One region of the Bacillus sp. DU-106 genome, then DNA from elsewhere that is predicted to be linked to it. Evidence: riboswitches for the same ligand, from Rfam matches in the RefSeq annotation. Region 1 holds a riboswitch; each other region holds the start of a gene.
What was found. Region 1 has a riboswitch for S-adenosylmethionine ahead of C3Y97_RS01840 (methionine ABC transporter ATP-binding protein). Riboswitches for the same ligand answer to the same signal wherever they lie in the genome.
Positions count from the first base shown of each region.

Region 2: it holds a riboswitch for S-adenosylmethionine, as region 1 does, so the genes downstream of both, C3Y97_RS27240 (bifunctional O-acetylhomoserine aminocarboxypropyltransferase/cysteine synthase) here and C3Y97_RS01840 (methionine ABC transporter ATP-binding protein) in region 1, are expected to answer to the same signal.
Region 3: it holds a riboswitch for S-adenosylmethionine, as region 1 does, so the genes downstream of both, C3Y97_RS01020 (MetQ/NlpA family ABC transporter substrate-binding protein) here and C3Y97_RS01840 (methionine ABC transporter ATP-binding protein) in region 1, are expected to answer to the same signal.

Region 1 covers NZ_CP026607.1:333,232-335,436, forward strand. Annotated here, with positions in the region: partial or broken gene C3Y97_RS01835 (cysteine hydrolase family protein) at 1-496, opposite strand, end outside; SAM riboswitch class I at 739-845, shown strand; gene C3Y97_RS01840 (methionine ABC transporter ATP-binding protein) at 969-1,988, shown strand; gene C3Y97_RS01845 (methionine ABC transporter permease) at 1,978-2,205, shown strand, end outside.
Region 2 covers NZ_CP026607.1:5,323,073-5,325,277, reverse strand. Annotated here, with positions in the region: gene C3Y97_RS27245 (chloride channel protein) at 1-396, opposite strand, end outside; SAM riboswitch class I at 718-822, shown strand; gene C3Y97_RS27240 (bifunctional O-acetylhomoserine aminocarboxypropyltransferase/cysteine synthase) at 915-2,205, shown strand, end outside; gene metA (homoserine O-acetyltransferase MetA) at 2,197-2,205, shown strand, end outside.
Region 3 covers NZ_CP026607.1:172,563-174,767, reverse strand. Annotated here, with positions in the region: gene C3Y97_RS01025 (NAD(P)-dependent alcohol dehydrogenase) at 1-595, shown strand, start outside; SAM riboswitch class I at 676-790, shown strand; gene C3Y97_RS01020 (MetQ/NlpA family ABC transporter substrate-binding protein) at 877-1,689, shown strand; gene C3Y97_RS01015 (methionine ABC transporter ATP-binding protein) at 1,702-2,205, shown strand, end outside.

The DNA of each region.
Region 1 (2,205 bases):
TTAAACTAGCTAAAATTGTATTGTGAATGTAAACAGCTGGTATAGTAGCGTTCTTAAAAGACAGGTCTTTTGTAGCACAAGCATCATGTATAACGGTACATTGAAAGCCAAAATCGAATGCAGCCCTTACTGTAGCATCGATACACATATGAGTCATCATCCCACATACAACGACATGTTCAATATTTAAACGTTTTAATTGCTCTAGAAGATTAGTTTCTCGGAAGCTATTTGGATAATGTTTGACTATAACTGTTTCTTCTCTAAGTGGACGTACGCTTTCGTGAATATGTACACCTTCTGTATTAGGTAGGAAAAAAGTAGCGTCATCTTTTATAGCTACGTGTTGGATATGAAAAATAGGTTCGCTGTTTGTTCTAAAGTGTTGTAATAACTGATTAGCATATTCGCTTGCTTCTACTGGATTACGCAATTCCATCTTTCCATTTGGAAAATAATCGTTTTGAATATCGATGAGTAAAAGAGCTGTTTTCATATATTTATCTTCCTCCGAGTTTCATATTCAAATAAATTTATTCAATTCGTAGAGAAGATTCTCCTGTTTAAAAATATGAGGAAGAAGAATTTTAAATAACCTTGAAAGTTACTATTTTCTCATGAATTTTCATCTGAAAATTTTAATAAAGGAATAATTAATATTTTTCTAAAAAATGTATTGACTCTTATTATTCTGAGTTCTATAATGAGAATTAATTAAACGACAATTAAATCGATACATTCTTATCCAGAGAGGTGGAGGGACTGGCCCTACGATACCTCAGCAACGGGTTTTTTTAATACCGTGCTAACTCCAGCAAGCCATATAAAGGCTTGGAAGATGAGAAGATGTGAACGAGTACATATAAGTGCTCTCCTTCTTATCTTTATGGTTGATAAGAAGGAGAGCACTTTTTATTTTACCTCGAAAGCTCTGCTTCAAGTTTTTACAGCATATAGGAGGGGAAAAAATGATTTCTTTTAACAATGTAAGTAAAGTGTATGAATCAGCTGGGCAATCTGTTCATGCGGTGGAGGATGTAACATTATCAGTTGAGAAAGGCGAAATTTTTGGCATTATTGGTTTTAGTGGCGCTGGAAAGAGTACGTTATTACGCTTAGTAAATATGTTAGAGAGACCGACGGCAGGAACGATTTCAATAGATGATAAAGATATTACATCATTATCGACGAAAGAATTACGTAAACTGAGACAAAGAATCGGAATGATTTTCCAAAGTTTTAATTTATTTAATTCAAGAACAGTATTTGGAAATATTGCTTATCCATTAAAGTTAGCGAAAGTACCAAAGAATGAGATAAAAGAAAGAGTAAATGAACTGCTGAAGTTTGTAGGGTTAGAAGATAAAGCAAACTATTACCCAGAGCAGCTATCAGGTGGACAAAAGCAGCGTGTGGGCATTGCTAGAGCACTTGCGACATCGCCAGATATTCTTATATGTGATGAGGCAACATCAGCCTTAGATCCAGAAACAACGACAGAAATTCTAAACTTATTAAAGAAAGTAAATAGAGAATACAATTTAACAATTCTTCTTATTACACATGAAATGCATGTTGTGAAAGAAATTTGTCACCGTGTAGCTGTAATGGAGAAGGGAAAAGTTATTGAAGAAGGAAAACTGTTTGATGTTTTCACGCAACCAAAAACAAAGACGACTCAAAACTTTGTACGTTCTGTCATTAATGATCATTTACCGGAAAGTGTTCTAGCGAAAATTCAAAATGGTGGTCAAATTTATCGTCTAACATTTACTGGTGAGGAGACAGGACAGCCGGTACTATCATATATCGCAAAAAACTATAACGTCGATGTAAATGTACTGTACGGAAATATTATTGAACTTCAAAATGTGCTATTTGGAAATCTTCTTGTAGAGTTGCAAGGGGAGCAGAGGGAAATTCAAAAAGCATTACAACATCTAAGACTGCAAGTGCAGCTGAAGGAGGTAGAAGCTCATGCGAGTTGATTGGAGTATATTTTGGCCGCGCATACTAGATGCGACGGGGGATACCCTCTTAATGGTAATTGTAACCCTTATATTTGCTACAATTCTTGGTATACCGCTAGGTTTACTTTTATATGTAACGAGAAAAGGAAACTTTTTAGAAAATAAATGGGTCTTTTCTATTCTTAACATCATAATTAATACAATTCGTCCGGTACCATTCATTATCTTTTTAGTA
Region 2 (2,205 bases), 430 kb from region 1:
TACCCATGTGCACAGTCCGCCTATAATTCCAACTAGTGCGGCTTCTGGACCAAGACTAGCACCGAAAATTAAAACAATAATCGCTGTTAAAGTAGCCCGATGGACAAAGCGATATTCGATTCGACCAGTTTTTTTATATTCAGCCATTACTTCAGGCATAAGGCGTGGGTATGTACCGAAATGTTTTTGTGATAGACCAACAAGGACCCCGCCAATTATTGTTACGCAAAGGGTGTAATAAGAGGGAAAAGAGAGAACTTCAGGCAAGTATCCCCAAATAAAGTGGATTCCAATATTTATTGTGACTAAAAATAACCAGACTGTAGCTCCTACTATAGATCCTAGAAGAATGCCATATAGAGCAAGTATGTAATGCATATCTTTTTTATTTGTCATGTTATACCTCCGTTATGTAAATCTTAGTAGGGAAAAAAGTGAAATATACTAGTGAAAAATGGATTGAATATATATAGTATCTTTTTGAGAAGATGGCCTATTCAACATATAGGCTAACTTTTGGGGAATTTGAATTTATAGGTTAAATTACTTATTTAATTTTATAGACTGATTTGAGGTTTTTAAAGGTCTTTTTTGAAATAGACTAGAATATATTTCTTTTGTTGCTTTATATGAAACTGTTAACATTTATTTTAGAACATTCAGAAAAACTGTTTGACATTAGGAAATTATTGCTATAAAATCAACGGTAATTGCATAGTCTTATCAAGAAAAGGTGGAGGGACAGGCCCGATGAAACCTTGGCAACAGCCGTATAACGGAATTGTGCCAAATCCTGCAGGTAGTAATCCTGAGAGATAAGAAAGAGCCTTTAGAGCGTGTTTTCAAACTGCTCCTTTCTTGTTTTCAGGAAAGGGGCAGTTTTTTATTTTGTATAAAAGAAAGGAGAATGAGAGATGGGAGAATCATGGGGAAAAGGAACAATTTGTGTGCAAGGTGGCTATACGCCAAAGAATGGTGAACCACGTGTTTTACCACTTTATCAAAGCACAACGTATAAATACGATACTTCGGATGATTTAGCAGCTCTATTTAACTTAGAGGCAGAAGGATATATTTATACACGTATTGGAAACCCTACTCTAGCAGCATTTGAGCAGAAATTATCAGATTTAGAAGGCGGTGTAGGAGCTGTTGCAACGGCTTCTGGGCAAGCAGCTATTATGCTCGCAGTTTTAAATATTTGTAGTAGTGGAGACCATTTACTTTGCTCTTCAACTGTTTACGGGGGAACGTTTAATTTATTTGGGGTGAGTTTACGTAAGCTTGGCATTGATGTTACGTTCTTTAATCCAAATTTAACGGCAGATGAAATTACGGCGCTTGCTAATGACAAGACGAAACTTATCTATGCAGAATCGTTAGGAAATCCAGCGATGAATGTTTTAAATTTTAAAGAATTTTCAGCTGCCGCTAAAGAATTAGAGGTACCTTTTATCGTTGATAATACATTAGCAACTCCTTATTTATGCCAGGCATTTGAACATGGGGCAAATATTATTGTTCATTCTACGACGAAGTATATCGATGGGCATGCGAGCTCCTTAGGCGGTATTGTAATTGACGGTGGAAACTTTGATTGGACAAATGGAAAGTATCCTGAGCTTGTTGAACCAGATCCAAGTTATCACGGTGTAAGTTACGTTCAAAACTTTGGTGCAGCAGCGTATATTGTGAAAGCACGTGTTCAGCTATTAAGAGATTATGGAAATTGTATGAGCCCATTCAATGCATATATTAGCAATATTGGCTTAGAGACTTTGCATTTACGAATGGAGCGTCATAGTGAAAATGCTCTGGCAGTTGCTAAGTGGCTTGCTAATCATGAACGTATTGAATGGGTGAATTATCCGGGGTTAGATAGTAATGAAAATTACTCGTTAGCACAACAGTACTTGAAAAAAGGTGCTAGTGGTGTTTTAACTTTCGGTATTAAAGGCGGATTAGAAGCAGCAAAAGAATTTATCGCAAATGTAAAACTAGCAACTCTTGTAACGCACGTAGCTGATGCACGAACTTGCGTTATACATCCTGCTAGTACGACGCATAGACAATTAAATGCTGAAGATCAGCGTTTAGCGGGTGTTACATCTGATTTAATTCGTTTATCGGTTGGTATAGAAGATGTTTCTGATATTATTGCAGATTTGGAAGCAGCTCTAGTTGGAGGCAAAACACATGCCGATC
Region 3 (2,205 bases), 160 kb from region 1:
TGGTGGTTATGCCGAATACACATGCGTGCATGAAAGTGGATTAATAACATTAAAACCTACCAATGTAACGTATGAAGAAGCGGCAGTTATTCCTTTTGGTGGAACTTCAGCGTTGCATTTTCTGAGAAAAGGCCGAATAAAAAAGGGGCAACAAGTTCTCATATATGGTGCCTCTGGATCAGTAGGAACAGCTGCCATACAACTCGCTAAATATTTTGGTGCGATCGTTACAGCTGTTTGTAGTAATTCAAATTTTGAACTAGTGCAATCTTTAGGAGCGGATAAAGTGATTGATTATACGAAAGAAGATTTTACTAAGCGGCGCGAGCGTTACGATATTATATTTGATGCAGTTGGGAAGCATAAAAAATCCCTTTGTAAACAAGTATTAGCGCCTAATGGAAAATATGTATCTGTGAATGGAATGATGGCAAAAGTAAGTAAAGAGGATATGATTCTACTAAAAAGACTAACTGAAACAGAACATTTAAAACCTGTTATTGATAGAACTTACCGATTAGAAGAAATTGCTGAAGCTCATATGTATGTGGAAAAAGGGCATAAAAAAGGAAACGTTTCGATTACCTTAAAATAAAATATATTCAGAAAACAATATTGACAATTCTTTTTGTAAGATTTACTATTAGTACCATACTAAAAAACTACATACACATACTCTTATCAAGAGTGGCGGAGGGACTGGCCCGATGATGCCCGGCAACCGAGCTTATGACGTATAAGCTAAGGTGCTAATTCCTGCAAAACGAGTTTTCGTTTTGGAAGATAAGAGAGGAATCTATTTCGTCTATTCGGCACCTCTCTTATTTTTTGGGAGGTGCTTTTTATTTTGGAACGTATATGAAGGGGGATTTATAGATGAAAAAGGTATTATTAAGCATTGTAAGCGGAGCAGTATTATTATTAGGCGCATGTAGTGTGAGTTCAGATAAAGAGGTAAAAGAATTAGACGAGAAAAAGATTACTGTCGGTGTAACAGGTGGACCACATGAACAAATTTTTGAAAAGGTAAAAGAAGTTGCAGCAAAAGATGGCCTCGAAATTGATATAAAAGTATTTAATGATTATGTAGCGCCAAACGTATCATTAGATGAAAAAAGCCTTGATGTAAATAGCTACCAAACGAAATCGTATTTAGATGTATTTAAAGCTGAACGCAATATGAAATTAGCTGAAGTATTTTCAACAGTAACATTCCCTATGGGTGTATATTCTAAAGATATAAAAGATGTAAAAGACTTAAAAGAGGGCGATGCAATTGCTGTACCAAATGACCCAACGAATGAACTTCGAGCTTTAAAATTATTTGAAAAAGCAGGGGTTTTAAAAGTTGATCCAAAGGCTACAGAAAAAGCGACTGCAAAAGATGTAATTGAAAATCCAAAAAAATTAAAGATTGTCGAATTAGAGGCATCTCAATTACCAACGCAACTAAGTGAAGTGAAAGCAGCTGCAATTAACACAAACTTTGCATTAGGTGCAAAATTAAGTCCAGCGAAAGATTCTATTTTCCGCGAAGGAAAAGATTCACCCTATGTGAACTGGGTTGTTGTTCGTACTGAAAATAAAGATGATGCCGTTGTAAATAAATTAAAGAAAGCTTATCAATCTAAAGAAGTAAAAGAGTTTATCGAGAAAAAATTTGATGGTTCAGTTTTACCATCTTGGTAGGAGCTGACGATAATGATTGAATTAAAAAACATATCCAAAGTATTTACAACAAAAAAAGGGAATGTTGAGGCTCTTAAGTCTACTTCCCTTAAAGTAGAAAAAGGCGAGGTATTTGGAATCATTGGGTATAGTGGCGCTGGTAAAAGTACATTGATTCGATGTGTAAATTTATTAGAAAAACCAACGACAGGAAATATCATTGTAAACGAACAAGACTTAACAACGTTATCGACAAAAGAACTAGCAAAAGCGAGACAAAAAATCGGAATGATCTTTCAAGGATTCAATTTACTTAAAACTGTTACCGTTTATGAAAATATCGCATTACCGTTACGGCTTGCTGGCATTCCAAAAGCAGAAATTGAAAAAAGGGTAGAAAAGTATTTACGTATTGTCGATCTTTTTAATCGAAAAGATGCCTATCCGAGTGAACTTTCTGGTGGCCAGAAACAACGTGTTGCCATTGCACGTGCACTATCACATGAACCGGAAGTGTTATTAAGCGACGAAGCAACG